DNA from 2 places in the Psychroserpens sp. NJDZ02 genome. Region 2 is predicted to be linked to the other one. Evidence: riboswitches for the same ligand, from Rfam matches in the RefSeq annotation. Region 2 holds a riboswitch; the other holds the start of a gene.
What was found. Region 2 has a riboswitch for S-adenosylmethionine ahead of E9099_RS04005 (O-acetylhomoserine aminocarboxypropyltransferase/cysteine synthase family protein). Riboswitches for the same ligand answer to the same signal wherever they lie in the genome.

Region 1: linked by a shared signal. The riboswitch ahead of E9099_RS16230 (Na+/H+ antiporter NhaC family protein) and the one ahead of E9099_RS04005 (O-acetylhomoserine aminocarboxypropyltransferase/cysteine synthase family protein) in region 2 are both predicted to bind S-adenosylmethionine.

The regions. Positions count from the first base shown of each region.
Region 1 is NZ_CP039451.1:3,655,059-3,671,877, reverse strand. It holds gene E9099_RS16265 (sensor histidine kinase) at 1-186, opposite strand, end outside; gene E9099_RS16260 (bile acid:sodium symporter family protein) at 752-1,726, shown strand; gene E9099_RS16255 (MFS transporter) at 1,840-3,006, shown strand; gene E9099_RS16250 (ABC transporter permease) at 3,075-4,295, opposite strand; gene E9099_RS16245 (ABC transporter ATP-binding protein) at 4,298-5,041, opposite strand; gene E9099_RS16240 (efflux RND transporter periplasmic adaptor subunit) at 5,046-6,245, opposite strand; gene E9099_RS16235 (TolC family protein) at 6,257-7,588, opposite strand; SAM-I-IV-variant riboswitch at 7,855-7,953, shown strand; gene E9099_RS16230 (Na+/H+ antiporter NhaC family protein) at 8,006-9,307, shown strand; gene E9099_RS16225 (NAD(P)-dependent alcohol dehydrogenase) at 9,405-10,463, opposite strand; gene E9099_RS16220 (OsmC family protein) at 10,466-10,891, opposite strand; gene E9099_RS16215 (alkene reductase) at 10,920-12,014, opposite strand; gene E9099_RS16210 (Crp/Fnr family transcriptional regulator) at 12,098-12,676, opposite strand; gene E9099_RS16205 (hypothetical protein) at 12,879-13,298, opposite strand; gene E9099_RS16200 (response regulator) at 13,419-14,066, opposite strand; gene E9099_RS16195 (ATP-binding protein) at 14,071-15,981, opposite strand; gene E9099_RS16190 (carbohydrate kinase family protein) at 16,170-16,819, opposite strand, start outside.
Region 2 is NZ_CP039451.1:887,612-904,430, forward strand. It holds gene metH (methionine synthase) at 1-330, opposite strand, end outside; gene E9099_RS03980 (homocysteine S-methyltransferase family protein) at 346-1,359, opposite strand; gene E9099_RS03985 (rhodanese-like domain-containing protein) at 1,554-1,844, opposite strand; gene E9099_RS03990 (trans-sulfuration enzyme family protein) at 1,862-3,031, opposite strand; gene thrA (bifunctional aspartate kinase/homoserine dehydrogenase I) at 3,091-6,486, opposite strand; gene E9099_RS04000 (OsmC family protein) at 6,486-6,938, opposite strand; gene E9099_RS04005 (O-acetylhomoserine aminocarboxypropyltransferase/cysteine synthase family protein) at 6,967-8,259, opposite strand; SAM riboswitch class I at 8,377-8,499, opposite strand; gene E9099_RS04010 (phosphoenolpyruvate carboxylase) at 8,757-11,336, opposite strand; gene metK (methionine adenosyltransferase) at 11,689-12,945, shown strand; gene rsmG (16S rRNA (guanine(527)-N(7))-methyltransferase RsmG) at 13,002-13,637, opposite strand; gene E9099_RS04025 (fatty acid desaturase family protein) at 13,772-14,866, shown strand; gene E9099_RS04030 (pyridoxal phosphate-dependent aminotransferase) at 14,901-16,091, shown strand; gene E9099_RS04035 (hypothetical protein) at 16,144-16,413, opposite strand; gene E9099_RS04040 (hypothetical protein) at 16,592-16,819, opposite strand, start outside.

The DNA of each region.
Region 1 (16,819 bases), 1.6 Mb from region 2:
TGCATCTATTAATATAAAATAATTGAGATAAAATATAATTGCAGAAAATATTAATGGAATCCAAAAATGAGCCACTAGCCTATTTAAATCTTGTTCCTGTCCATAAGATAAAAAGTATGGCATACTAAATAGTACAATCCAAATTAATACGTGAGAAAAGGTTGTTATGTTTTTATTTTCATGCATTTGGTTATGATTTAAGTCTTGTTATAAAATCGAATAACACTAACAGAATTTATAATCAATGTTGTGTTAATTCCGCTTTCACAGAGCACTTCAAATATAAAACTAATTGTTATTTCTTTTTAACGTAATAGATGGTTTAGACTATTTACTATACCAATGTTAAGATTTTATCTATAGTAATTTTTATTTATTATAACGATAAAATGAAAATACACATTTATTAAAGATTAAAACCTATTTATTAAAATAGTAATCCCGGTATTAATTAAACAAACTACAAACATAGTCCGCTATTCAATTTAATGATCTCTTGCAGTTCTTGTTCCTTATAGCGATTTCTTTTCTTTTGCTTTTGTATATCACATATCTATATTAACATTAGTATTTTTGTTGGTGATATTTTTATAATTAATTTAATGAGATCTCAGGGATTACTACCAAAAGCAATATCTTCTGGAATGTCATTTAAAATTTAGCAACCTTTACTGATTATGATTGTAGCAGAATTAATATTTTCTACTACCTTAAACACCTAATTTAGCATATAGAAACAAAGAAAATAAACATGAAATTAAAGATTGATAAATTTGTCCTCTCTATTATTGGGACTATTCTAATAGCTTATTTTTTCCCACAATGGGGAGCACAAGAAAGTAAAATTCCTATCGACACGATTAGTGCGATAGGAATTTCGCTTATCTTCTTTTTCTACGGATTAAAATTAAACCCGACACAGTTAAAATCAGGTCTTAAAAATTGGAAATTACACCTTTTAGTACAAGGTGCTACTTTTTTAATGTTTCCGTTATTGGTTTTATTATTTAGACCATTACTTCAGAATGAAGAACAAGAAACCATTTGGTTAGCTTTCTTTTTCCTGGCAGCACTCCCCTCTACAGTATCATCGTCTGTTGTTATGGTGTCTATGGCAAAAGGAAATATACCTGCAGCTATTTTTAATGCAAGTATTTCTGGAATTATAGGAATTGCAATTACACCACTTTGGATGGGCTTGTTTGTAAATGATGCTCAAACCGATTTTGATTTTACAGATATCTATCTAAAACTGATTGTTCAAATTATTTTACCTGTAATTTTAGGGCTCTTATTACAACGTTTTTTAGGTGCTTTTGCTCACAAACACAGGAGTAAATTAACACTGTTTGATAAATCTATTATCTTATTAATAATCTATAAAAGTTTTGCAGAATCTTTTAATGATAATATTTTTAGTGCCGTCTCTCTTTTAGATTTAGGCATTATTTTTATTGGTGTGATTGTATTGTTTGGCATTGCTTTTTCACTAACAGGTTTTATCTCTAAAAAATTAAAATTGAATGCCGAAGATCAGATTACAGCACAGTTTTGTGGTACTAAAAAATCACTAGTACATGGTACTGTTTTTTCTAAGATATTATTCGGAAACATGGCATCGGTTGGTATTATTCTTTTGCCGCTCATGTTGTTTCATGCCACACAGATCTTAATTATTAGTATTGTCGCTTCTAAAAAAAGTAGAGCGCAAGTTCTTGAAAGTTAAATTTAAAAAGAGCAACCTTTTCATAAAATAAGTTCAGCAGTTATTTGTTATCCGAAAAAGTAGTTCTGATATTTGGCGATTGAAAATAATCCAAGATTTTAAATTTCTAAAAAATGAACAAAACATTATCAAATTCCGTATTATACTTAATGAGTATATCTGCTGGACTTGTTGTTGCAAACCTATACTACAACCAACCACTTTTACATCAAATGGTTGTAGAATTTGGAGTTAGTGAATCTGCCGTAAGTAATGTGCCTTTAGCTACACAATTGGGTTATGCTTTTGGTTTATTATTTATTGTCCCTTTGGGTGATAAGGTTTCCAACAAAAAAATATTACAATTCGATTTTGTTTTAATGATTCTCTCACTAATAGCGGCATCATTATCAAGTACTTTATATCTTTTGATTATAAGTAGCTTTTTCATTGGTTTTTCGTCTGCCTTACCACAATTATTTGTGCCAATGGTTGCTCAATTATCTGACGACAAAGGTCGAGGACGTGCCTTAGGTATCGTAATGAGCGGATTGCTAATTGGTATTTTAGGAAGTCGTGTAATAAGTGGTGTTATAGGAAAATGGTTTGGCTGGCGCTTTATGTTTTCTGCTGCAACGGTATTAATGGTATTGCTGTTTGTTTTACTTCAATATAAATTACCGAAAATTAAGCCCAATTATAAAGGAAGTTACGGAAGTTTATTAAAATCGATAGGTCATTATTTTAAAACAGAACCTTCCTTACGATTGGCTGCTTTACGCGCTGGACTTGGTTTTGCAGGTTTGAGTGTTTTTTGGACCACCTTTGTTTTTTTAATGGAAGATCATTTTAATTACGATAGCGATGTTGCTGGTGCCTTTGGTGTCTTTGGTATTGTTGGAGCACTTGGCGCAACCGTTGTTGGTAAAATGAATGATAAATATACTAGAAAAAGTATGATTATCTTCTCTACCGTATTATTAATGATTTCTTGGGTGATTTTCCTTTTTTCAGGATACTCTTTAATTGGTTTAGCCTTAGGCGTAATTGTAGTAGATTTAGGGATGCAAGTATTACATATTACTAACCAAGTTACTATTTTTTCTAAGAATCCAGAAGCTAGAAATCGAGTGAATACGGTTTATATGGTGGGCTTTTTTATTGGTGGAGCTTTAGGTACATTTTTAGGTGCGTATGCTTGGCAACATTTTGGTTGGCAAGGTGTTTCTGTTTTAGGGTTATTAATATCAATAAGTATTTTAATTGTTCAATTTATTTTTGAACCAAAACATCAATCATAAAAAAAAGACTAACTGTTTAAAACAATTAGTCTTTTTAATATTTATATTAATTTAAAAATCAAACGCTATTATTCGTAACGTAAAGCGGTTATTGGGTCTAAAGCCGATGCTTTTCTAGCTGGATACCATCCAAAAAAGATACCTGTTACTGCACACACAGCAAAAGAAATAACAATAGAATACAGCGCGACACTTGTTGGCCAGTTTAAAAAGTTTTCAATAAAAACAGTAGCTGCGAGTCCTAAGAGAACACCTAAAATACCACCGGTAATACTTATTAAAATGGCTTCAATTAAGAACTGCATTAAAATATCTGCTCCTTTAGCACCTACAGCCATTCTTAAACCAATTTCTTTTGTTCGTTCTTTTACAGAAACGTACATAATATTCATAATTCCAATACCACCAATTAACAAGGAAATACTTGCCACTGCAACTAATAAAACCGTTAACATTTCACTAGTCGAACTAAATGCAGAAATCAACTCTTCCATAGAACTCACATTAAAATCATCGGCTTCTGTATCCATTAATTTATGTTCTGTACGTAAAATTTCTGATACTTGTATTACCGCCGCTTCTGCATCATCTTCACTAATTGATGATGCCATAATTTGATTTAAATGATCGATTGCCAAAATACGTTTTTGTACCGTTGTATACGGTGCAATAACAACATCATCCTGGTCTTGACCAAAGGTATTTTCACCCTTTTCTTCTAATACACCAATCACTGTAAAAGGAATGTTATTAAAACGAATCATTTGACCAACAGGATTTTGACCATCAGGAAATACATTTTCTACAACGGTTTGCCCAATAACAGCCACTTTAGAAGCCGATTTAACCTCAGCATCTGTAAACATACTACCACTTTGTAAGCCTACAACTTTAATTTTAATATAGTCTGGGTTTACACCGTAGATACTACTTGGCCAGTTATTAGAACCGTTAATAATTTGTCCACTTCCATTTACAACAGGCGTTACATAACTCAATAAATCTGCGTTTTCTTTAATCACTTCGTAATTTTGAAGTGTTAAGGTTTGAACATCACCTCCACTACCTCTTGCAGGCCCCTTATCATCTGCACCAGGTTTAACGGTTATCATATTAGAACCCATGGCAGAAATTGAAGCACGAATACTCTCTTTTGAGCCTTCCCCTATAGCTAACATTGCAATTACAGAAGCTACCCCAATAATAATCCCCAACATAGTAAGCAAAGTTCTCGTTTTATTGAGAATAATTGCTTTCATCGCTATTTTAAATAAGTTTAATACTCTCATAATTAATGGTCTTGTTTAGGTAATTTTGCTAATTCGGTTGCTGCAGATTGCACATCATGATTTTGATAATCTTGCATAATTTCGCCATCTTTTAACACTACTGTTCTACTACTAAATGTAGCAATGTCTGGTTCGTGCGTTACAAAAGTTATGGTAATACCTTTTTTGTTTAGCTCCTGAAATAACGACATAATCTCATAAGACGTTCTAGTATCTAAGTTACCAGTAGCTTCATCTGCAAGAATCATTACTGGATTATTAACTAAAGATCTTGCTATGGCTACACGCTGTTGTTGTCCTCCTGAAAGTTGCGAAGGTGTATGATGTAATCGTTCGCCCAAACCAACCATCTCTAAGGCTTTGATTGCGCGTTCCCTTCGTTCTTCAGTACTAACTTTACTGTTATACAACAATGGTAACTCTACGTTTTCAATAGCAGAAGTTCTTGCTAGTAAATTATACGATTGAAAAATGAAACCTATCTTTTCGTTTCTAATGGTTGCTAACTCATTTCTGCTTAAATCTTTTACACTAACACCATCAATTTCATACACTCCAGAAGTTGGTTGGTCTAAACACCCTAAAATATTTAACATGGTACTTTTACCAGAACCACTAGATCCCATGATGGTAACAAACTCACCTTCTTTTATACTAAACGATATTCCTTTTAAGGCATGAACCGTTTCGGTTCCCATCGTAAACTCACGTTTTAAATTTTCTATTTTTATGATTTCTTTTTTCATAATCTTATCTTTTTCCTCCACCGCCTCCACGTTGTGGCATAAATGGACTTGTACTTTTAGCGTCTGTTCCTGCTTCTGATTTAGAAACTCCTAATAAACTATATACTAATTTTTCTCCTTCAGCAATACCGCTTACTATCTCTACATTAACACCATCACTCGCTCCAAGAGTTACCTTTTTAGGAGTAATTGCGCCATTATTCTCTAATACCCAAAGCGTAGTTCCTTCTCTAGAACGTTCTATAGAACTAGGTCCTAATTCTTCTTGTTTATTATAAGCTTCTAAAGTCGCTTTTTCTGGTTTAAAATTGACAGCTTTTGCTTCTGCAGTCAACACATCATTTAACTCCATAGTATAAATTGAAATGGTTGCTGTTAAACCTGGCTTAAGTTTTAAGTCTGGATTATCTGCTTTTATAACTACAGTATAAGTTACTACATTTGATGTTACTGTTGGATCTAAACGTACTTGTGTTACAATTCCGTTAAAGGTTTCACCAATATATGCATCAACGGTAAACTCAACACGTTGCCCTTCTATTACTTGTCCTATATCTGCCTCATCTACATCTGCTTCTACTTGCATTTCTTTTAAATCTTGTGCAATGGTAAATAACGTTGGTGTGCTTAAACTTGCTGCAACGGTTTGCCCTTCGTCTATAGCTCTTGACAATACAACGCCGTTTATTGGCGAATAAATATTAGCATAACCTAAGTTTGTTATGGCAGATTGTAAGTCTGAATAACGCTGAGTAACCGTACCTTTTGCTGTTTGATAATTAAAATTAGCATCATCAAAATCTGATTTACTAATTACTTGATTATCATACAATGTTTTTTGTCTTTCGTAAATTGTTTGCGTGTAATTTCTCTGACTTACAGCATTATCATAAGCCGCTTGTGCTTGTGTTTTTGATGCGTTAAGGTTGGTTTTGTCTAATTCTGCAATTAATTGGCCTTCTTTAACAATACTGTTGTAGTCTACATATATTTTTTCTACTACTCCAGACACTTGCGTTCCTACTTCTACTTGCGTAATAGGCTCCATAGTACCTGTTGCTGTAACCATAGTTGTTACATTAGCTTTTTTCGCAACAACCGTTTTTGCTTCTACGATGATGGCATCGTCACCTTTTAAAAACACAAAGGCTACTGTGCCAATTGCTGCTAATATTAAGATGCTGATTATAATTTTCTTTTTCATAATGGTATTGATTAAAGTTTGATATCGTTTCCTTGATAAAATTGTAATAATTGATGATATAAGATATTTAAGTATTTAGATTGTAAATAGTTTTGTTGCGTATTAGTAAACGTGTTTTGACTAATCACTAAATCAGTTGTACTTAAACCACCTAACTCATACTTTTTCTGTGCTAGTTTATACGACTGCTCTGCTGCTGTTTTAGATGCTTCCGCCGCGATGACTTGCTCTTGAGCAGAAACTGCATTTTGATACGCTGTTTCTATTTTTTTGTAAACTTCTTTTTCTGCACCTTGTTTTTGTATTTGAGCTTTCTCAATGTTTACAGTAGCGGTTTGAACCGCGGCTTTTGTTTGGTTTCGATTAAAAATTGGGATTGTTAATGATACACCAATTTTCTGATTAAAATTAATATCAAACTGTTCTGAAAACGTATTATCATTAATACTCGTATAACCCGATCCTATACTTCCTGTTAAAGACAATGTTGGCAAAAAACCACCTTTAGCAATGTCCAGTTCTTTCTCGTTTGCAGCTATATTTAATTTGCTTGCTTGTATCTCTGGTAAAAAGCCAATAGCATTATTGTATAATTGATTTTTATCAATTTCTAAATTAATTAAATCCATATTTTCATTAATGGTTTCAATCTCTAACTCCTCTAAAGGCGATAATTCTAGTAATTGCTTTAACTGAATGATGTATTGTTGGTAATCGTTTTTAGAAGCAATCACATTATACTTATTTGTCGCTGCTTGGCTTTGTGCTTCTGTATAATCACTTAAGGCAATAGTACCTGCATCTAAACGGGCTTTTGCTCTTAGTACTTCTTTCTCTGAAGCGTCTAAGTTGTTTTCAGCAATAGCGATACTTTCTTTAGTATAAAGCGTTTGTAAATAGACTTCTAAAATATTCAATTCGATATTATTCTTTTCGACCTCTTCTAGAAACATACGTTGTTCCAATACTAATTTGTTTTGTTTAATTTGATTAGTCAATTGGTTTCCTTGAAACAAGGTCATCGAACTGTTAATACCAACATTAGTACTGTTTATTTGATCTGTAACATAACTACTTGTAATTGGGTCAATAGTGTTTCCGCTAGAAAAATTTTGAGACGCTGTACCAAATAGGTTTGGTAATCTTGACGATTTTGATTTACTATAATCTATTTCGGCAATACTTTTATTTAAAGCAGCTTCCTTAACCGTAATGTTATTTTCTATAGCGTAAGTAATACAATCTTCTAATGACCACACCTTAGATGCTGTGTTGATTGAAGCGTCTTGTGCAAATGAGAATTGCACGAAGAACAGACTTACTAGTATTAGATATAATTTCATTTTTTTAAGTGTTTTGATTCTACACTTCAAAGATGAAACTATATACTAGTATATTACAAAGCGATAGACGTTTGCGGCAATTCACTATACAAAACCTCATTATTTATCGATGAGATTTATAGTAAAAGTCTTAAAAAAGGGATTCAAACCATAAACAGCCTACAAACAACCCGTTCACCACAAAATAAAAATTTTAATTTTGTGGTGAAGAATTAACATTTTTTAAGAATTACAATACCATATAAGCACTATTTTTGCCCACTTAAATAAATTATCAAGAATCTCAATAAAAGGAGATAGCAACCTGCAATAACGAGCAAGGTGCTAAATAGATAAGCCAAGTATTTGGAACAAATGTTAATTCATATTTCTTTTTATTTGTCCATTCTATTTCCTTTTCAAAATGAAATATAATTAATGGAACAGTCAATTAAAATTACTCCAAAATTTTCAGCATTAATACCTTTATTGGTCTTTGTTTTTACATTCTTAGGTGCTGGTATTTATCAAAACGATTTTTATGCACTTCCTGCTCCTATTGCAGTAATTACAGGTATTATTGTTGCTTTTTTAATGTTTAAACAATCTATAAACTCTAAAATTAAAACCCTTTTAAAAGGGTGTGGTGACGATAAAATTTTAACCATGTGCTTAATCTATTTATTAGCAGGTGCATTTGCTGCAATTACTAAAGCAACAGGTAGTGTAGATGCTATTGTTAATCTTGGGTTGGACTATATTTCGATACACTATATCTATTTTGGTGTTTTTATAATTGCTGGATTTTTATCGGTTTCTACCGGAACTTCTGTAGGGGCCATCGTTGCATTAGCTCCTATAGTTGTTGGTTTTGCAGATAAAAGTAGTGTTGACTTAGCTATCCTATGTGGTGCGCTATTAGGTGGTAGTATGTTTGGAGATAATCTATCGGTTATATCGGACACGACCATTGCAGCCACACAGTCTTTAGGTTGTAAAATGAGTGATAAATTTAAACAGAACATCAAAATTGCTGTTCCCGCTGCTTTATTTACTATTGCCATATTAATTTTTCAAGGTTTTGGTTTAAAATCTACCGAAACAGAAACAGTTGTTTATAGCTATTCTATTATAAAAATACTACCCTATTTACTGGTAATTGTATTGTCTATTATAGGTGTCAATGTATTTATAACTTTACTTTTAGGTGTTATATTTGGTGGATTGTTAGGTATTATTTACGGTGATTTTACACTTATCGAATCTACAAAAATTGCCTACACTGGTTTTACAAGCATGACAGAAATTTTCTTACTATCACTACTTACAGGAGGTTTAGCTGCGTTGGTAAAGAAAAATGGTGGAATTGAATTCATACTAGTAAAAATAAAAACTCTAATTAAGAATAAAAAAACGGCTCAATTAGGCATTGCAACCTTAGTCAGTACGACTAATATGGCTATTGCTAATAACACGGTCTCTATAATAATTACTGGGCCTATTGCAAAAACTATAAATGACGATTACCAATTAGATAATAAAAAGACCGCTTCTATTTTAGATATTTTTGCTTGTATTACGCAAGGTCTTTTACCTTATGGAGCACAAGTTTTAATGATTTTAAGTTTTTCTAAAGGAAAAATAGATTATTTAGATTTAGTATCAAACACATGGTATTTACTACTTCTGTTGATCTACACTCTACTTTTTATCAACTTTAAACCCTTACGTTTAAGTTAAAACAATAAACAGCAGGCTTAACCCCAAACATTACAAAACAAAAACAGCATCTAATTCTAAATTAGATGCTGTTGTAATATACACTGTATTTTAAATATTATGCTTTAAGAGACTTCATGTCAATTACAAATCTATACTTAACATCGTTACTTGTAATACGCTCGTAAGCATTGTTTATATCTTGCATGTCAATAAGTTCGATATCGCTTGTAATATTATGTTCCCCACAAAAATCTAACATTTCTTGTGTTTCTTTAATACCTCCAATTAATGAACCAGCAATACGCTTACGTCCTCCGATGATACTTCCTCTATGAAACGGTTTTAAAGGCTCCACCGCTCCAACTAATACCATAGTAGCATCAATTTTAAGCAATCCTAAATAAGGATCCATTTCATGACCAACAGGAATAGTGTTTAAGATAAAATCAAAACTACCTTGGTGTGCTTTCATAGCCTCAGCATCCTTAGACACCAATACTTCATGCGCTCCTAATCTTTTGGCATCTTTCCCTTTTTCTGGAGACGTTGTAATCATTACCACTTGAGCTCCTAATGCATGCGCAAACTTTACCCCCATATGTCCTAATCCCCCTAAACCAATAACGCCTACTTTATCTCCTTTTTTTACTTTCCAGTGACTTAATGGTGACCAAGTAGTAACTCCTGCGCATAATAATGGCGCTGTAGCTGCTTCGTCTAAATTCTCCGGAATACGTAATACAAATTTTTCGTCCACAACTACCGATGTAGAATACCCGCCATAAGTTTGCGCACCTTCTATATGCTTATCTGGACTATTATATGTCCAAGTCGCTCCTTTCTCGCAAAACTGTTCTAAATCTTGTTCACAAGAGGCACATGTTTGGCAAGAATCTACTAAACAACCTACACCTACTCTATCTCCTACTTTATATTTAGTAACTCCTGGACCTACTTCTAATACACGACCAATAATTTCGTGTCCAGGAATGACAGGATAAGTAGACCCTTTCCAGTCATTTCTTACGGTATGAATATCACTATGACATACACCACAAAACGTAATATCTATCTTTACATCGTCTGCTCCAACCGCTCTACGCTGAATATCTAACGGTTTTAAATCTTCGGTTGATGCGGTTGCACCATATGCTTTTACTGTTGTAGTTGTCATTATTATGATTTTTTTAAAGTTACAATTAACTCAATTTCTGTGTTTAATACTTTCGAAACAGGGCAAACCTCTTTGGCTTTATGTGCTATTTGTTGAAATTGTTCTGCATCAATCTCTGGAACAATCCCTACTAGGTTTAGCGTGATTTTTGTAATCGCCCCATCCTCAAAAGTAACGTTAGCGTCAACATCTAAAGTCGTTGCCGTAAAATTACTTTCATTTAATAAAAAACTTAATTGCATAGCAAAACAACCCGCATGTGCCGCTCCTATTAATTCTTCTGGATTGGTTCCTTTCTCGCCATCCTCAAAGCGTGTATGAAAGGAATAGTTTGTTTTATCTAAAACCTTACTTCCTGTCGTTAAGCTCCCTTGTCCATCTTTACCACTACCTTTCCATTCTGCAGTTGCTTTTCTTGTAAATTTCATGTTGTGTGTTTTAAGTTAAACTAATTAATTATTTAGATGCTTTTGGGTAATCTGTAAATCCTTTTACTCCTGTTGTGTAAAATGTCTCTTGATCCCAATCTGCTAACTCTAAATTATTTTCAAAACGTTCTACTAAATCCGGATTAGAGATAAATGGTTTTCCATAAGCTACCAGATCAGCTTCACCAGCGTCAATAACTTTGTTTCCTTTATTTTTATCAAACGCAGTGTTAATCATTAATGTTCCGTTATATAATGGTCTAAAATGCTTAGCGATTTCGGTTACCGCAAAAGGTACTTCAGAAACATCTGTAAACGGTTCCGATAAATGTACGTACGCTAAATTGTAATCGTTTAGTTTTTTAATGATGTATTCAAACGTAGGAATCGTGTCTTCATCTAAAGTAATTCCAAACATACCGTGCAAAGATGGATTGAAACGAACACCTATTTTCTCCTGAGGAATAACAGTCTTCATAGCATCTACAACCTCAAAGAAGAACCGCGCTCTGTTTTCTAAACTACCGCCATAGTCGTCCGTTCTTTTATTTGAACAACCATTAATGAATTGCTGAAATAAATACCCGTTTGAAGAATGAATCTCTACGCCGTCAAATCCCGCTTTTATAGCATTTGTTGCTGCATTTTTAAAATCATCTACCGTTTGCTTAATATCCGCAATAGTCATTGCTTTGGGCGTCACTGTATCTTTAAAACCTTCTGGAGTAAATGATTTAGCATTTGGATTTAAGGCTGAAGCCGAAACTGGCAATTCACCATTATGAAAATCGGGATGCGACATACGTCCAACATGCCATAATTGAATAAAGATTTTACCACCTTTATCATGTACACGCTTAGTTACTTTTTTCCAACCGTCTACTTGTGCATCTGTATAAATTCCAGGTGTATTTATATACCCTACAGCTTTTTCTGATACTTGAGAACCTTCTGTTATTAGTAAGCCTGCAGAAGCGCGTTGCTCATAATATAAACCTTGCAACTCATCCGTCGCTACTTTACCTTCGTTATTAGCACGACTACGTGTCATCGGTGCCATAACGACTCTGTTTTTAAGATTTAAATTTGTATTGTATGGTGTTAATAAGGATTGCTTTTTCATTGTAAATAATGTAAGTTATTAATAATAACAAAGTTACACTACATAACAACCAATAGCATTGATGTAAATCAATTAAGATAGATTTAACTTTTTATAAGCCTTCGGACTCTACTCAAGTTTTCTGGTGTAACACCCAAATAGTTAGCAATATCATAGTTTGGCACACGGTCTTCAATCAATGGATACGAGGCACAAAATTCTAAATACCGCTCTTTGGTATTCTTTTCTTGCGAAGACAATATGCGTTTACTTTGACCGATAAAAGCGCTTGTTAATAATAATCTAAAATAGCGCTCATAAATAGGTGCTTGCTCATATATCTTTTGAAGCGTATCATAATTAATGGACAATAACTGTGCATCCTCAATAGCCTCGATATATAATTTAGCAGGTGTTTGATTAAAAAAGGCTTCAAAATCTCCTATCCACCAATTTTCCACAGCAAACTGTATGATATGATTATTCCCTTTATCATCTATATAATAAGCCTTTAAACAGCCTTTTACTACAAAATACTGATGCTTTACATAAGTTCCTGGCTTAAGTAAATATTGTCCTTTAGAAACAGACACTTGAGTTAAAACAGAATTAAATAATTGCAGATCGTCTTGCGATGGCGAGATGTGATTAGTAATATGTTTTGTAATAGACTGATAAATCATATTACAAAGATGCTAAAAGGAAAAGCATTTTACAATAGCAAATCTATAGATTTGAAACTATTTTGTACACCTACTAGAAGTCTCATTTACGACTTAAAACAGTATGTAAATAAAAAACCTGTCCAACTTAAAGTTAGACAGGTTATAAATACGCTACAACGTATTTTATTAGTTTAATATATATTTAATTAACGACTTAGGCTTACATAAAAGTTAATGAAGCAACAATCATCCAACCACCAACGATAAGACCTAGTATACCTAATTTACCTAATTTTGGCGCTAATTTCACTCTTAATTCTTCTGCTTTTTGTTGTGCAGCATCATTGTTACTTAATATTAACTTATTAATCATTCCAAATCCTAACATGAAACCTAAAACAGCTTGCACTAAACTTCCTGCTAAAAGTGTAATCCACCAGATTGGTAAAGTAGTTAACCAACCAATGTTTAAAAAGGCTGAAATAATCCCCCAAATACCACCTAAACAAAAGATTAAACCAATCCAACCTTGGTAAGGTTCAATTTTGTCTAATAACTCTTGTGCGTTAGGTTTTTTTGCTAAAATTAGCGATGGTACTGCGATAATACTTAAAAGGATTAATGTAATTCCGTAAATCATAATGTGTAGTTTTTAATTTGTTATTTGTTATGGTGCAAAGATGCATAGATTTATAAATCTATTTAATACCAAATGTAGTGAAATTTACCTCCCTACTTTCAGGGATAGCCAAAATTTAAACTAATCTATAAGCCCATGCTCCATGGCATAACGTGTTAAGCCAGCAATGTTGCGCACCTCTAACTTTGAAATTAAATTTTTACGATAACTTTCTATAGTGTGCGTGCTTAAAAACAATTGAGAGGCAATTTCCTTTGTTGTAAACTCTTTGGCGATAAGTTTCAATACTTCTTTCTCTCTTTTAGTTAAAGAAATTTCTGGCTGAGATCTAGCAACAAACAAAGCTTCCATTAAAATATTTTTTATCCTAGGAGAAAAATAGTTCTCTCCACTAAGAATAGTTTTAATCGCTTTTAAAAGTTCTGATTTTTCAGCATTTTTAGATAAATACCCATTAGCCTCAGCATCAATTAAACTTTGAATTTTAAGAGGCTCTTCAAGCATACTTACTACTAAGGTTTTTACACCAGAAAATTGCTCTTTTATAGCCTTATTTAAAGCAATCCCATCCATTTCAGGCATATTAATATCCGTAATTACTAAGTCTATTTTTTGATCTAAATTAATCTCTAAGTACTTAGTAACTTGGGTTCCTTTTGTTGCTGCTAAGACAATCGTTATGTTTTTTTCTTCAGAAAGAATACTTCGTAATCCGTCTAAAAACATACTATGGTCGTCTGCGATAATAATATTGTACTGTTCTATCATAATACTAGTCTTGTTTTGGAATGCTTATCGTTATTACTGTACCTCTATTTAAAGCGGAATTAATTGAAAGTTTTCCATTAAATATTTTAACTCTATGCTCTATGTTTTGTATTCCAATACCTTTGTTAATTATTTCTAAATCAAAACCAACACCATCATCTTCATAAAGTAACTCAATACTTTTTTCGTCTTGAAGTATACTAATTTGCAAATCTATCTCAGCCGCTTTAGCATGCTTGAAAGCATTAGTCATCAATTCTTTTATAATATTCAATATATTTGATTGCTGTGTGTAGTTTAAAGCGTTCACTGCTTTTTCTGGATAGGCTTCAAAATTAATAACCACCGCATTGCTTTGTTTTAGCGTTGCTATATAATTTTTTACTAAAACAGTAAAATTATTTTCTTTAAACTCATTAGGAATCAAACTGTGTGAAATATCTCGGACATGTTGATACGTTTTTTCTAATTGCGCTAATAAGGATCCTACTTCAGGATTATTATCTAGGAGATTATTCATTTGTAATTTTACACCCGCAATATTACTACCAATACTATCATGTAACTCTCTAGCAATACGGTCTCTTTCTTTATTTTGAACCACAATCGTATTCTTTACTAGCTCTAATTCTTGAACTTGTAGTATTGAAGTCATTTCCTTCTGACGCAATACCTCTTGTTGTTTCGCCAATAAACTTTGTGTTTGCAACTTCTGATAATACACGATTAATAATAATATTATCGGAATAAGCAAGATAAAAAAACCAACAAGAATAGCATATTTTATTGTCTTTTGATATTCTATTTCGCGTTCCTTATTAACTTTATCTTCTTGTAGAGTTAGTATCTTTTTTTCTTTATTTAAGGTTTCATATTTAAACTCAAAATCTTTTATATTACGTTGGTTTTGATTATTAGCAATTTCATAGTTTAACGCCTCTAATTGTGTTTTTAGGTTATACGCATTTTTATAATCCTCTTTTAAAACACAAAGTTGCGTCAACCCTCTAATAACACGTTGTTCTAAGTTTAATTGATTCCATTGTACAGCGTTAACATAGGCTGTACTTAGTATCATTTCCGCAACTGGATAATTTTCTTTTGCACTATAAATTTCTCCTTCATATAAAGTAATAGTAATATATAAATCATAAAAACCTCCATTTAAAGTTTCCTCTTTAATTTCATAAAAAATAGATAAGGCTTCATCTAATTTACCTTCCTTTAGTTTTAATCGACCTAAAATGGTCTTCAATCTTAAATATACTTTGAGATATTTCTCTTTGTCTATAAATGGGAGTGTGTTTTTAATTAATTTTTCCGCTTTATCAAATTGATGCGTATAGATATAATAATTAGAATGCGTTGCTCTAAAATAAAGTAACATTAATGGAGTTGTACAAATGGGCTCTAACACTTTTAAAATAGACTTAACCTTTTCGATCTCACCTTTTAAAATATAAGTATCTGCTAACGCTAATTGAAAACGCTGAAACATTATCCCGTGGTCCTCTGCTAATGTAATTCCTTCTATAAAATAACCAATAGACTCATCCAAAAAGCCCATGTTTTGTCCACCTAGACCTTTATAATACAATGCCTTTAAATTGTATTTATCTTTTAAAACAGTATTACTTTTTATCTTAAAAACTTCTTTTTCGATTGCTGTTCCATAATAAAACAGAGAATCGGCATTATTAGATGGTAAAAACTGAACTGCAATACTATCCAAAAGAACAAGTCGATCATTAGGCGCTTTTGCCTTACCTAAGCTTTTGTATAGCTGCTTGCTTACAACCTTTGGTGTATGCCCAAATACGGTGTAATCATTTTCATTTTGAGACCATAGTAATGATGGCAAAACAAAAATAAAGAACAGTATTTTTTTGAAGTTGTAATTGATGAATTGAGTCATTTAAAGCAAAAATAGAATACTAGTATATATAAAGTCACAATATTAAACAATATACTAAACAATAAGCACACTGTTTTCAGGGGGTTTTATTGTTTATTTACAAATATCATAAAACAAAAAAAAGGCTTTATGTAAACATAAAGCCTTTTAAATAGCACTATCAATCCTATTTAATATAATACATTTATTTAGTTAGGGTTAATAAACGTATTAATGTCTTCTGTACTAAACTTAGGGTTAGCGCCTTCACTACCCGCCACTAAAGCGCCAATAGCACAAGCAAAGTCAATAGCTTCTTGTGGGTTGTCCCCTTTTAGCAGTTTACTAATTAAGGTTGCTAAAAAAGAATCTCCTGCACCTACTGTATCAACCACTTCAATTTGATAACCACTATTGTAGTAATACGTATCGTTATAATATAAAATAGCGCCATGACGTCCTTTTGTAACACAGATCGTTTGGGTATTTGTATATTCTGCTATAAATTTAATATTCTGTTCTAAACCATTTGTTTTTGAATTTAGCTGCTCTCCTATTTCAAAAATTTCATCATCGTTAAATTTTATAAAATCAGCTTCTTGCATTAAATAGCTTAAAACGTCTGTTGTATAATAAGGCGTTCTAAGATTGATGTCAAAAATTTTATACTTGGCTAATTTTAAAAGCGCATACAATGTATCTCTTGAGGTATCGTCTCTTGCGACCAAACTCCCATAAATAAAAGCATCTGCTTTTTCTGTCACTTTTTTATTAGACTCAGTTAACTGAATAGCATCCCAAGCGCGAGGAAACATAATATTATAAGACGCAGATCCTTTTTGGTTTAGCATCACCTTCA
Region 2 (16,819 bases):
TATGATTTCCCATTTAGAACTGTCAATCATAATAGGCACTCGACAGATATCTGGCTCTGCTGCAATAAGATTTAAAAAACGAACCATGGATTTTACACCATCTATTAAACCATCGTCCATATTAATGTCGATAATTTGTGCGCCTCCATCTACTTGGTGACGTGCAACATCTAGTGCTTCGTCAAACTCTTCGTTTTTTATTAATCGTAAAAACTTACGCGAACCTGCTACATTTGTACGTTCACCAATATTTATAAAGTTCATGTTTTCGCTTAAAACCAAAGGCTCTAAACCAGACAATTTCATGTACTTTGTTTGTTTAATTTTCATCTTCATTCTGTTGTTTTAGTGAGATTCTGAAACAAGTTCAGAATGACGACGCGGACTATATTTTGCTGCAATAGAAGCTATCACTTTTATATGTTCTGGACTTGTACCACAACAACCTCCAATAATATTTATCAAATCCTTTTTTAAATATTCTTCTATTTGTTCTCCCATTTCTTCTGGAGTTTCATCGTATTCTCCAAAAGCATTTGGCAATCCTGCATTTGGATGTGCCGAAATAGCAAAGTCCGTTTTACTAGCAATAGCCTCTAAATGTGGTTGTAATAAATTAGCACCTAAAGCACAATTAAAACCTACAGATAATAATGGAATATGCGATATAGAAATTAAAAAAGCCTCTGCTGTTTGTCCAGACAATGTTCTACCTGAAGCATCTGTAATGGTACCACTTAACATAATAGGAACCTCTATATTTCTTTCGTCTTTAACTTCTTCAATAGCAAATAAAGCTGCTTTTGCATTTAAGGTATCGAAAACCGTTTCTACCAATAACAAATCTGCTCCACCATCTATTAACGCTTCTACTTGTCGCTTGTAAGCTATACGCAACTCATCGAAAGTTACTGCCCTATAACCAGGATCGTTTACATCTGGAGACATGCTAGCCGTACGATTTGTAGGCCCAATTGAACCTGCCACAAAGCGTGGTTTATGCGGTTCTTTTGCAGTAAACTCATCGGCCACTTCTTTAGCTATTTTAGCCGATTGGTAATTTAGCTCGTACACCAAATCTTCCATTTGATAATCTGCCATTGCAATAGTAGTCCCAGAAAAGGTATTGGTTTCTATAATATCGGCACCAGCTTCAAAATATTTACCATGAATGGTTTTTATAGCTTCTGGCTGCGTGATGGATAACAAATCGTTATTTCCTTGTAATGGCGATGCATAATCTTTAAAACGTTCGCCTCTAAAATCGTCTTCAGAAAATTTATAAGCCTGTAACATGGTACCCATAGCACCATCCAACACTAAAATTCGTTTTTTTAATTCTTCTCTAATATTTGCCATCCTTAATACTATATTTCAACTACACCTAAGAAAACCTTAAGTACTATTATTATTTGTTCTCGATACTATTTCATTCCTTCGTCATAAAATCACTCGAACTGACGTTACTTATTTACTCTTGTCTTTTACTTCAATCTTTATACTAGATTACTGCCTGCGCAGGAATGACAAATCGATGTAAATATTTTATTATTTTACAAATAAGATTCTACATTTTCCCATGGTCCTCCATTAATGACATCTAAGCCATTGTCTTCTAAAAGTTCTTTTGCTCTTTCGCTTCTTGCTCCACTTCTACAACATGTTATTATTGGCTTATCAAGCGCTTTTAGTTGGTCTATTTCATATTCCAATTCATCTAAAACGATATGTAATGAATTATCTACATGACCTTCATTATACTCACCTTCCGTTCTAACGTCTAATATTACAGCACCTTTATCTAGATACTCTTGAATGTTTTTAAATTCTGAATTATTACTCATAACTTGTGTTTTATTTTTTATTGCGCTAACGCTTGATTTAAATCTTTGATAATATCATCGGGATGCTCTAATCCTACCGAAACACGTACTAAACCGCCAGTAATACCCGTTAACAATCTTTCTTCTTCAGTTAATTTTGCATGTGTTGTTGATGCTGGATGCGTGACAATACTTCTAGTATCACCAAGGTTTGCAGATAACGATAGTAGCTTAATGTTATTTAAAAACTGTCGTCCTGCTTCAATACCACCTTTAACTTCAAAAGCAACAATATTACCACCAGCTTTCATTTGTTTTTTAGCCAATTCGTACTGTGGATGCGATTTTAAAAAAGGATATTTTACAACATTTACTTTATCATGTCCTTCTAAAAATGTTGCTATTTTTAATGCGTTTTCACAATGTCTATCTAATCTAACCGCTAAAGTCTCTAAACTTTTAGACAATACCCAAGCATTAAAAGGTGACAATGCTGGACCTGTATTTCTTGAAAATAAATAGACTTTCTTAACTAAATCTGCTCTACCAATTGTAACACCACCAAGTACACGACCTTGACCATCTATTAACTTTGTTGCCGAATGGATTACCAAATCTGCTCCAAATTGTATAGGTTGTTGTAAATAAGGTGTTGCAAAACAATTATCGATAATTAAAATAAGATCATGCTTTTTAGCAATGCGACCTAAAGCTTCTAAATCCAAAATATCTACTGCTGGATTTGTTGGGCTTTCTGCATAAATAACCTTAGTACTTGGTTGAATTAAGCTTTCAATTTTATCAAGTTCATTTATTTTAAAATAACTGGTAGAAATATTCCACTTTGGTAAAATATTTTTAAACATGGTTTGTGTAGAACCAAACACACTGTTACATGAAATAATATGATCGCCTACATCTAATAAAGCTGCAAATGTTGAAAATATAGCAGACATACCCGAAGCAAAAGAATAACCACTTTCTGCACCTTCCATTTTACAGATTTTATCTATAAACTCTGATGTGTTTGGATTAGAATAGCGACTGTAAATATTACGCTCTTTCTCATCTGCAAAAGAGGCTCGCATATCTTCGGCATCTTCAAATACATAACTAGATGTTAAGTACAAAGGTGTAGAATGCTCTAAATACTGAGAACGCTCTGTTTGTGTTCTTATGGCCTGGGTTTCAAAATTATTAGAATCCATTAATTTGTTTTTAAAATCAACTATTAAAGCACTTCGACTGCGCTCAGCGTGACATTTATTTAATTATTTTTTTCTGTTAGTCTTAAAATATCTCCAAAAACACCTCTTGCTGTTACTGATGCTCCTGCTCCTGCACCTTGAATAACAATGGGTTTTTCGCCATAACTTTCTGTGTATATTTCGAAAATAGAATCGGCCCCTTGTAATGCTCCTAAAGGCGATTGACTAGGCACAGACTCCAGTTTAACATCTAATTGCGCTCCATTTTCTTGCGATAAATCACCGTGTAAATCGCCAATATATCTTAATACGTGACCTTCTTTTTGTGCTTCTTTTATCTTTTGAAAAACAGTATTCATTTCATCTAAACTATCTAAAAACTGAGCCGTTTCAATTTCTCTAAGCGGTTCTGGAATTAGGTTTTCGATAGTTACATCGCTAATTTCATTATGTAAATCTAATTCTCTCGCTAAGATTAATAGTTTTCTTGCGACATCGTTTCCGCTTAAATCTTCTCTTGGATTTGGTTCTGTAAACCCTTTATCCAGAGCTTGCTGTAATACGGTTGCAAACGAGGTGTCTTGCGAAGAAAATGTATTAAACAAATAACTTAACGATCCAGAAAACACACCACGAATACGCACAATATTTTCACCCGAAAGGTGCAACAATTTAATAGTATCTATTAGCGGCAAACCTGCACCAACATTAGTTTCGTATAAATAACTTTTTTGATGTTTCTCTAAAGTATTACGTAATTGGTTATAAAATTCTAAATCTATAGTATTGGCTATTTTATTAGACGAAACTAAATCGAAACCTTGCTCTACCAACTTAATATAATTAGATACAAATTCTAAACTTGACGTATTATCTATAGCTATTAAGTTTTCTAAATGATTGTCTTTTGCAAACTGAAAGACATCTTCAATCTTATAATTTTCACCGTTAGTTTCTAATGTGTTTTTCCAGTTTTTATCGATTCCGTTTTTGCTAAATAATGCCTTTTGGGAATTGGCAATCGCAAAAATATTAAGCTTAATCCCTTTACGTTTTTCGATATCTTTAGCTGAAGCAATAATTTGATTCACTAAAGCTCCACCAACTAAACCATGTCCAAAAATGGCTAGATTTATCTTTTTTGAGATTCCGAAGATCTCTCCATGAATAACATTCAAGGCTTTATGAAGTTCCTTTTTTCTAACCACAATACTCACATTTTCGCCAGTAATTGTGTTATTGAAAAGGATAGGAATAATCTGGTTTTTAATTAAGGTATTAAATGGTTTGTGAAACGTGCTTAGCTCTTGACCAATAATTGAAATGACAGACACATCGTCTATAACACTAATTTTATTAATGTCTTGCGAATAGAAATCATTCTCGAACTCTTGTTCCAAAACAATAACGGCTCTATTTGCGTGTTCGGCTTCAATGACCAAACCAATGCCACGCTCTGACGAGCCTTGAGAAATAATACTAACGCTTATATTCTCTTTACTTAAAGCAGTAAAAATCCTAGCATCTACACCTACTTTACCTAATAAACCACGACCTTCGATATTTACTAAAGCCACATTATCTAAAACAGATAACGAACGGATACCTTTATCTTTATTTTGAGCCGTTATTATTGTGCCTTTATCTTCCGGATTGAATGTGTTTAAAATACGTAATGGAATATTTTTTTCTATTAAAGGAATAATAGTTTTTGCGTGTAAAATGGTCGTCCCAAAATTGGCCAACTCGTTTGCCTCTGTAAAAGACAGTCTTTCAATTTTTCTAGCATCTGCTACCAAATCTGGATTAGCGGTATAAATACCATTAACATGCGTATAGTTTTGCAACTCTTCAGCATCAAGATAATTAGCCAATAATGCAGCAGTGTAATTACTACCATTACGACCTAAAGTTGTTGTTTTATTATCTCTATTAGACGCTATAAAACCAGTTACAATATTTACTGTAGTGCCATTATTTTGTTTAAAATAAGCAACTACATTTTTCTTAGACAGCGCATCTATTGGTTTTGCATTACCAAAGGTATCGTCTGTTTTTATAAACGTTCTAGCATCTGCCACTTTTGCATTAATATTCTTATCCACTAATAATGCTGTAATTAATTTAGCTGAAATCAATTCGCCTTGCGCTAAAACTTCATCTTTAATTTTCGGGCTATAATCCCCTAACAATTGCACACCTGCAAACAAACTTTCTAATCTTAAAAATTCTGTTTCAAAATCTACTACAATCGTTCCTTTTTGATCCTTTTTAAAAGCATCAAAATCTGTAGCATAAGCCTCATCTTTTACAGCTTTTTCAAGTATACTTTCTAGTTGATCTGTAGCTTTTCCTCTTGCAGAAACAACAACAGCTATATTTTCTTCGGCTTTAATTTTATTTTCAATAATAGAAATAACGCGATTTAAACCTTCACCATTGGCTAGAGATTTTCCTCCGAATTTTAATATCTTCATTTTCTTTTCTTTTAATGCAGGTTTAAAAATGCCTTTAATTATGTTTTCGAGTTGCTCGAACTCAATTAAAAAAGCATCATGACCATGAATGGAATTAATTTCATTGTAAGTCACATTTGAATGCGTTAACGCTAACTGTTTTTGTGTTTCTCTGTTTTCTTCAGCAGTAAAAAACAAATCAGAATCTACTGCAACAATTGTAGTTTCAGATTGAATAACATCTAACACATTTGTATTTGGCTCCCGACCTTTAGTAACATCAATTGTGCGTAATAATTGATTCATTAACTTGTAAGCCGACAGCTGAAAACGCTCTTGCAATTTATTACCATGATGCAGCAACCAACTTTCGACATTAAACAGATTTAAGTCTTCGTTTTTAGAACGTTGAAACCTTGATTTAAAAGACTCCGGTGTACGATAGCATAACATAGCATGCATGCGAGCGTCATGTACTGGGTTTTTAGAATTGACCAAAAACTGTTCTTGTATTTGACAATTAGCCATTAACCAATCTGTTGCTTTCCAATCTGTTGCTACAGGAATAAAGTGGGTTGCTAAATTGGGTTTTAAAACGACCATTTCCCATGCAATTCCGCCTCCAAGAGAGCCACCAACCATAGCGTAAACCGAGTTGATGTTTAGTTTTTCTAATCCTATTAAAAATAGTTTTGCTATATCTCTAGCAATAAAATCTTTATAATTTTCAATTAAAAAACCATCATATCCGTTTCCTGGAATATTAAACGCTAAAACAGTATATTGTTTAGTGTCGATAACTTTATTATCGCCAACCAAATCTGACCACCAACCATCTTCTCCTGCAACATTACTATTACCCGTTAGCGCATGATTTACCAATACAATTGGAGCTGTATGTAATGCTTTACCAAACACTTGATAAGACAACTTTATTTTAGTTGCCTTACCACTTAGAGTAACATAATCGATACTGTCTATGTATTGTAAATCTGTCATTAATTAAGATTGTATTCTTTTTGTACTGAGATTTTTACTGGTGTATTATTAGATAAATTATCTCTAACTGGACATCGTGCTTCAACAATTTCTAACCATTTAACTAATGTTTCAATGCTTGCAGTAGTTTCTGGCACTAGTTTTAATTCTATATTTTTAAAACCTGCACGCTCATTATTTGATGTCCCTAGAAACTTACCTGGGTTAATATCTCCTGACACTTCTATGTTCAATTTATCAATTTTAAAACCAAGTTCTTTCGCCACTAAATGACCAACAACGTTAACACAGCCAGCAAATCCAGCGAGAATATATTCTACTGGGTTAGCGCCTTCGTCTGCACCATTTAAAGCTTCGGGCTCATCTATTACTAATTTAAACTGCCTTGCTTTTCCAACAAATTGCGTCGCAGATGTGCTTACTCCTGCTACTGAAAATTTTAAATCACTCATCTTTTCCGAATTTTAATTAAGTAACGTCTTAAGCTAAAACTGTTTTTTTAACGACTGCAAAAGCTTCTTTTAAATCGGCTTTTAAATCTTCTATATTTTCGATTCCTACGGATAGTCTTATTAAATCCTTAGTCACTCCTGTTAATTGTTGCGCCTCATCACTTAATTGTTGATGCGTAGTACTTGCCGGATGAATGATTAATGATTTTGTATCACCAATATTGGCCAATAACGAGAATAATTTTGTGGTGTCTGCTATTTTTTTAGCTGATTCAAAACCACCATCAACTCCAAAAGTAACCACACCACTTTGTCCTTTTGGCAAGTACTTTTTAGCTAAACTATTATATTTACTAGTCTGTAATCCTGGATAATTCACCCAAGTTACTTCTGGTTGTTCTTGTAACCATTTTGCTAGTTCTAAAGCATTTTGAGAGTGCTTTAAAATTCTTAATTCCAATGTTTCTAATCCTTGAATGATTTGAAAAGCGTTAAACGGACTTAATGCCCCACCATAATCCCTTAAACCTTCAATTCTAACTTTAGCAATAAATGCAGCTGCACCAATAGCTTCACTATAAACTAAACCATGGTAACCAGCAGATGGTTCTGTAAACTCAGGGAATTTCCCATTAGTCCAATCAAATGTTCCTGCATCTATAATGATACCACCAAGCGATGTTCCATTACCATTAATATATTTGGTTAAAGAATGAATTACAATGTTTGCTCCATGCGCAATTGGGTTTAACAAATAAGGCGTTGCCACAGTATTATCTACAATTAATGGCACTTTTACAGCTTTTGCTTCTTTAGAAATAGCCTCTAAATCTAACACGTCCAATTTTGGATTCCCTAAAGACTCTACAAAAATTGCTCTTGTATTTTCTTGTGCTGCTTTGCTAAAATTTTCTGGATCTGAAGGATCTACAAATGTAGTAGTAATACCATGTCTTGGTAGCGTTACACTTAATAAATTATACGTTCCGCCATACAAACTACTGGATGCCACAATATGGTCGCCTGCTTTTAACAAGGTTAATAATGTTGTAGAAATTGCTGCTGTACCAGATGCTGTTGCAACTGCCGCAATACCACCTTCTAGTGCTGCGATACGCTGTTCTAAAATATCGTTTGTTGGATTGTTTAAACGCGTGTAAATAAAGCCTGGAACAGAGAGATTAAATCGTCCTGCGGCGTCATCTGAATCATCAAAAACATAAGATGATGTTTGATAAATAGGAACCGCTCTTGTTCCTCCTGTTTTACTTGTGTCATGTCCCGCGTGCAACGCTTGTGTTGCGAATTTTTGTGTACTCATTTTTCTAGTTTTTGAATTAATAAATTAAACCAAAAGTCAAATAAGCCTCGTTAGAAGCGTACTTAATAGAAAAATGTTAAAAAGAAATATGCCAATTACAAATGAGTAATTAGTTTTTAGTTATCTATCCAATAGAGCGATTAATGAATCGACTATTAAGTAGAATTTAGCACCTTCTTAGTAAGTCTAAGGGTTGCTAAGGCTTCGATGGGTCTATCCCTCCGCCTTTCTTGATAACATTACGGAAACTTTTAAATTAAAAATTTCCTTTTCAGTAAGATATTGAACTTTGTATAGGCAAATATTGCAAAATTTATTGTTCCCAAACAAGTAAAACGGAATAATTTTCTAATAAAATACATAATAATCAATAAAACAGAATATAATTCTACTAAACACGAATTAAACAAAAATATATTCGGCTAAAACAAGAAAAAGCAAGTTTGATAATTTCAAACTTGCTTTTTTATATACAATCAAAACCTTTATTCGAGAGTTTAGGCTGAATTACGACTGGCGTTAATATTTCCAAATAACGAACGTGTCACTAACTTTTCATAAACAGCAATTAGTTCTGTATCCTTATCCTCCGCTTTTTCCAATTCTTGAATTTGCTTTAAAGCGAATTGTTGGATGGTTAATAATGGCAATACAATAGACTCTCTAACTTTTATAGATGCTTTTCCTGAAGGTTCTTCCTCCATCAGTTCCGTATAACCAGTAAGTTTTAAAATTAGACGTTTTGTTGTTTTATACTCCGTATAAATCACATTCCAAAAGGCGCCATATTCAGGATCTTCACTCATATACTTTGTCAAGTCAAAAAATGATTTTGACAAAGACATCATACTGTTTTCTATTAATGTTTTAAAGAAACTGGACGTCTGAAATAATTTTTGTGCTTTTTCAAATTCGCCAGCATCCTCATAATGTTTTAACGCTGTACCCACACCAAAAAATCCTGGGACATTCTGTTTTAACTGACTCCAAGATCCAACAAATGGTATCGCTCTTAAATCTTCAAACACTAACCCTTCAGCCTTCCCTCGTTTTGATGGTCGACTTCCAATATTAGTTTTTGCATAATATTTTAAGGTACTCATATGTTCTAAGTACGATATAAACTTGGGGTGGTTTTTAAAATCGACATAAGCCTCATAACTAAGCTTTGCAAGATTATCCATAACCACTCTATTTTCCGGTACCATACGTAAATCTGTATCACTTAAACTATTATAAATCCCAGAACTAATTAACTGCTCTAAGTTATATTGTGACGAATCTAACGTACCAAAATTAGAACTAATCGTTTGTCCTTGGATCGTTAACTGTACTTCTTTATCCTCTATTGTTGGCCCTAAAGACGCATAAAAATTATGTGTTTTTCCACCTCCACGTGCAGGTGGCCCACCACGCCCATCAAAAAATATCACAGTAACATCATATTTTCTAGAAATAGCTGTTAAACGCTCTTTTGCTTTATAAATAGCCCAATTAGCCATTAAATACCCCCCATCTTTTGTCCCATCACTAAACCCTAACATGATCGTTTGCTTATTTCCTCTAGCTTTTAAATGTTTAGCATAAGCAGGGTTAGTATACAACTCTTCCATTACTAAATGTGCATTTTCTAAATCCGTAATAGTTTCAAAAAGCGGTCCTACATCCACAGTTAAATTATCCTGAAAAGCAACCAATTTAAGCATAGCAAATAATTGCATGACGTGTAAAGTGGTTTGATTATTACTTATAATATAACGGTTGGCGGCCAACTCTCCGTTGGTCTGCTGAATAGACTTTAATGCTTTTATCGTATTAAGCGCTTTGAGTGTTTCTTCGTCTTTAATTAAAGATAAATCAACGGTTCCTTTTACCTCTGACAATAGTTTTACTTGCTCCTTTTCTGGTAAATCATGATAATTACTTGGTATATCTTTGCTTCCATTTTCTATCATAGCATCCACCATCGTTGTAAATATTGAGTGATGCACTCTACTATCCTGACGTATGTCTAAACTTGAAAAATGAAATCCAAACAGATGTAATTTATTAAGCAAACTTGTAATCTCCGTAACATATAAAGATTGATGCTTATCAATTATAATTTGTCTAATGTCTTTTAATTCTGAAACAAAACCTTCTAAAGTAATACTAGATTTTTCGTTAAGAATCTTTTTGTATAATTCGCTTTCTATTTTAGAAACACGTGCTTCTACCCCTTGAAAAGTTAGTTTACGTTTTAACTTTCTAATATCTTTATGGTAATTTTTTATAATAGTTTCGTGCAACCTTTTGGCTACTTTCACTGTAATTTCTGGTGTTACAAATGGATTACCATCTCTATCTCCTCCTGGCCAGAATCCAATATTAATAATTTCGTTATCTATATGTTGACCATCAAAAATATTTTGTTGGATGTAGTCATAAATTGTTCCGAAGGATTCATAAAATACATTTTCTAAATACCATATTAAACTAACCGCTTCATCATAAGGTGTTGGTTTTTCATGCTTGAAAAATGGTGTTTTCCCTAATTGAGCCAGTAAATCGTTGATTCTTAATAAATCGTTTTGTTTTACCGCATCCGTTAAATCTGTAATGATTCCTAAAACTGCTCCAGGATAAAATTGTGTTGGATGGGCCGTTAGCACAATCCTAACTTTAAAATCTTCTAAATACTCACGTAACTTATCCAGTTTGCCTTCCGCAGCAGCGCTCTCTTTTAAACTACGAAGCGTACCAATCCCATCCATATTATTAACAACAGGAAATGCAGCATCCTCTATAGCGTCAAATAATACAACTTGGCGTTCTATATATTGAATAAAACGAAATAATAAATCTATTTTACTTTTGTCAGAACGTCTTGCCTGATATTTTTTAAAAAAAGTATCGACAATCACGGTAGGATTATCTCCACTGTCAAATCCGTTTTTACAGGTTTCATGAAACAAAGGAAGTAATACGCCTGTTTTTGTAATAGTATCGAAAGGCAGTGTCATAAAAATACCATTATATATTTGATATTTTGACAATACATTTTGATTAAAACGTGTTAATTTAGGTTGTAAAGACATGACTTTCGTTTAGTTTATTTAATTTATAAAGTTAAGTAACAATCGCTTAAGACAATCTTAAAAGCCAAGATTTTACAAATTATCATACTAAATCGTTTTCTTAATAAGAAATACATAATTTAAAACTACATTACTGACTTTTACTCATTCTTGAATATTGATTCAAATTAATCAATTAACTATTTTTAACTCTAAGTACCCTTAGAAACTACTTTATTTTCTTACTTTTGCACCTCAATAAATTTAGAGGACGGATTTGACTGATTGCAACCTCATTAAAAAATGCTAAAGGCAGTGTAAACTTCCTTAGACGCTTTCGTCAAATCTATTATATACATTTTAAAAAACAAATATGGCGTATTTATTTACATCAGAGAGTGTGTCTGAAGGACACCCAGACAAAGTAGCAGATCAAATTAGTGATGCTCTAATAGACAATTTTTTAGCGTTTGACAAAGACAGTAAAGTAGCTTGCGAAACATTAGTAACCACTGGACAAGTGGTATTAGCAGGTGAAGTTAAATCTAACACCTATTTAGACGTACAGAAAATAGCAAGAGATACGATAAACAAAATTGGCTATACAAAAAGCGAATACATGTTTGATGGTAATTCTTGCGGTGTGTTTAGTGCAATACATGAGCAATCGGACGATATAAATCGTGGTGTTGATCGTGACAGCAAAGAAGAGCAAGGCGCAGGTGACCAAGGAATGATGTTTGGTTATGCCACTCGTGAAACTGAAAACTACATGCCTTTAGCTTTAGATTTATCTCATAAAATCTTAATTGAATTAGCTGAGTTACGTCGTGAAAACAAAGACATTACTTACTTAAGACCTGACTCTAAAAGTCAAGTTACTATTGAATATAGTGATGATAATACACCACAACGTATTGATGCCATTGTAGTATCTACACAACATGATGATTTTGATACTGTTGATGACGTGATGTTATCTAAAATCAGAAAAGACATTGTTGAGATATTAATACCAAGAGTAGTTGCTAAGTTACCGGAAACTATTCAAGCGTTATTTAATGACGACATCAAATACCATATTAACCCAACAGGAAAGTTTGTTATTGGTGGACCACATGGAGATACAGGATTAACAGGTCGTAAGATTATTGTTGATACTTACGGAGGAAAAGGAGCCCATGGTGGTGGAGCTTTTTCAGGAAAAGACCCAAGTAAAGTAGATAGAAGTGCTGCATACGCAACACGACATATTGCTAAAAACTTAGTTGCGGCAGGTGTTGCTGACGAAGTTTTAGTACAAGTATCTTACGCTATTGGAGTTGTAGAACCAATGGGGATTTTTGTAGATACATACGGAACTTGCCCGTTTAATATGACTGATGGAGAGATTGCTAATAAAATATCTAAAATATTTGACATGCGTCCATCTGCTATTGAAGACCGTTTAAAATTACGTAATCCAATGTATAGCGAAACTGCTGCATACGGACATATGGGAAGACAAAACGAAACTGTATCTAAAACATTTTCAAGACCAAATGGAGGAGACATCACTTTAGATGTTGAATTATTTACTTGGGAAAAATTAGACTACGTAGATAAAGTAAAAGCTGAGTTTGGATTATAACATCCGCTCCTTTTTAATATAAAAAAGCCTCTCAATTATTTGAGAGGCTTTTTTATTTAATACTGTGCTTTCCATTTAATTGGTAAATGCACTATTTTTTTTGTTTCAAAAAAGTCTTCTTCAAAGTAATCTGAAATATCATAAATTTTAGCAGTTTGGTAATTTTGCAACTCTTCTGCTAAATCACCACCTTTAAGATATATAATTCCGTTTTTTAATTCGTTTTGTTGCGATTTAGCTACTTTTCCTTTGATCCAATGTACAAAAGTTGGCATAGCAGCAACAGCACGGCTAATAATAAAATCGTAAGTTTCCTTTATATCTTCTACTCTACTGTGTGTCACTTTTACATTTTGTAATTCTAAACCAGCAACAACATCTCTCACTACGTTTAGTTTTTTATTAATACTATCTACTAAATGGAATTCGCATTCAGGAAATAAAATAGCCAAAGGAATACCAGGAAATCCACCGCCAGTACCAACATCCATCATAGAACTTCCATCCTTAAACTGAATCACTTTAGCAATAGCAATAGAATGCAATACGTGACGTAAATACAACTCGTCTATATCTTTTCTAGATACTACATTTATTTTTAGATTCCAATCTTGATACAACGCTTCAAGCTTAGTAAATTGTTCTATTTGTAAAGGTGTTAAATCAGGAAAATACTTTAAAATCAGCTCCATAGTCTTTTATAATTTTCGGCAAAAATATACATTTTAACACAAAAAAGGGAGCTTCTGTTTTGCTTAATTAATTATCTTTGTAATAAATATTATTTAACGTTTTTTTACGTTACAATAAAAAGAATACAATTACAATGACAAAGCAAACAGTAACATTCTCACGAATAGATTCTGCAAAATTTTTCAAAACACTTAATAAACGTGTTAACAATTATTTTAAAGAAAACAATATTAAAAAAACAGGAAACTGGAAATTATACATTAAGACAGTAGTAATGTTTACCTTATTACTAGGTCCTCTAGTGTTATTATTAACTCTTGATTTACCAACTTGGCTTCAAATTATATCCGTAATGGTTATAGGAATTGGAATGGCTGGTGTAGGTATGAATGTGATGCACGACGCTAATCACGGCTCTTTTTCTAGTAAAAAATGGGTTAACCGATTAATGGGAAGTAGCATACACATTTTAGCTGGTAACGATTACAACTGGAAAGTACAACACAACGTATTGCATCATACGTATACGAATATTCAAGGTCATGATGAGGACATTGATGCAGGACGTATTATCCGTTTTTCTAAACATTCTAAATGGTTAAAAATTCATCAATATCAGAAATATTATGCTTTTTTACTATATGGTTTATTAACTGTAAACTGGGCAATTACAACAGATTTTAAACAGACTTATAATTACTTAAAGAGAAATTTATCCTACGGTGATTTCCCTAAACCAGCAACACAATGGACTAAACTAATTATTGGTAAAATATTATATTATGCTATTTGGGTGGTTTTACCAATAACATTAGGATATGCTTGGTGGCAAGTATTGATAGGCTTTTTTATTATGCACTATACTGCAGGAATCATATTAAGCGTTGTTTTCCAATTAGCACATGTTATGCCTAATACTGACACACCAATACCAGATAAAGATGGTAACATGAAAAACACCTGGGCTATTCATCAATTATTTACTACTTCTAACTTCTCGCCTAAAAGCTGGCTAGTAGAATTTTATACTGGAGGTTTGAACAGACAAGTAGAACATCATTTATTTGCAAATATTAGTCATGTCCACTACAAGCACATAGCAAAAATCGTAAAAGATACTGCTCATGAGTTTAGCTTACCATACAACGAATACAACACGATGTGGAAAGCCATAGGAGAACACTACAGACAACTAAAAGTATTAGGTCAAAAACCTAATTTAGCTTAATTAATTTTCGCATTACAAAACAACACACACACTTATGAGCCAACCATTATCTGACCGCATTTTAAACATGTCCACTTCTGCCACTTTAGCTATGGCAGCAAAAGCAAGAGAGCTTAGAGGTGAAGGCAAAGATATTATTGGATTAAGTCTAGGAGAGCCAGACTTTAATACACCAGATTTTATTAAAGATGCTGCCATCCAAGCAATTAATGACAACTACAATTCTTACTCTCCTGTTGATGGTTATGTAGAATTAAAAGAAGCTGTTATTACTAAATTTAAACGTGATAATAACTTAACCTATACTTTACCACAAATAGTAGTATCTACAGGAGCTAAACAAAGTTTAGCAAATATAGCTGCTGTTATGCTAAACAAAGGAGACGAGGTTATTTTACCATGTCCTTATTGGGTTAGTTATTCTGATATTGTAAAGCTTAGCGAAGGAGTACCTGTAGAAGTACAAACAAGTATTGATACAGACTTTAAAATGACACCAGCACAGTTAGAAGCAGCTATTACTCCAAAAACAAAAATGGTTTGGTTTAGTAGCCCTTGTAACCCAAGTGGATCACTATATAGCAAAGCTGAATTAGAAGCTCTAGCTGTCGTTTTAAAACAACATCCAAATATATACGTTGTTTCTGACGAGATTTACGAGCACATCAATTACACTGGAAAACCACACGCAAGTATGGCTGGTATCGATGGTATGTTTAACAATACCATTACAGTAAACGGAGTCTCTAAAGCATTTGCTATGACGGGCTGGCGTATTGGCTACATTGGTGCTCCAGATTGGATTGCACGTGCCTGTAACAAAATGCAAGGTCAAATTACTAGTGGCGCAAATTGCATTGCACAACGTGCTGTAATCACAGCTTTAAATGCAGACCCTAGTGTTGTTAAATTTATGATTGACGAGTTTAAAGTTCGTCGTGATTTAGTTTTAGACCTATTAAGTAATATTGAAGGTTTTCAAACTAACACACCAGAAGGTGCTTTTTACGTTTTTCCAGATGTATCTTACTTTTTCGGAAAGACCTTAAGAGGAAAAACAATACACAATGCTACAGATTTCTCATTATACTTATTAGAAGAAGCCTTAGTTGCTACCGTAACCGGAGACGCCTTTGGAAACTCTAATTGTATTAGAATAAGTTATGCAGCATCGCAGAAAGAAATTATAGAAGCAATTAAAAGAATTAAAGAAGTGGTTAGCTAGTTAACCCTGTTATATAAATAAAAAGCTTCACATGTGTGAAGCTTTTTTTATGCTAAATAAACAGATAAATAAAGGTGAAAATCAAAACCATCATAACTACACTTAGAAGCACAACCTGTTTAATACGTCTTTCCTTTTGTTCTTGTTGCAGTTTCTTACGCAATAGTAAAATATCTTTTTCTGAAATTTCAGGTAAATTATACTCTGTTTTCTCGGTAGAATTACTCACAAAACTAAAAGACTTCTCTCTTCGTTTTCTTAGCATACTTCTATTACTTTTCAAAGACTGATTCGCAGCCATCATTGCACCTTCCCCTCCCATAATCTTAAATATTAGTCTGAATGATTTCAGAAATTAAACACTAATAATCTTTTAACGGCTGAATACGCTTCAACCACCTTAAAATTATTCCATAAAAAAAGCTGCTTTACATATAAGTAGCAGCTTTTTATAAAATGTTACATTCTTTTACAAAGAAATAACAAAAGACTAATTGAAATTATATAATAGCGAGAAGCGTTAAACCTATAAACAAGAACACTTTAAGAGACGTTGCAACAATACTACATGTTCTATTATACGTCCAACTTTTTAAATGTTGCTTTCTACTAAATAATGAGGTGGTTTTTAAATTTTTAAAATTCTGTTTTACAATAGATTTGTAATTAGAATTCAAAATTCCTGAATAGTGAATAACTGAATCTTGCTTAAATGATTGTGTGTTGAT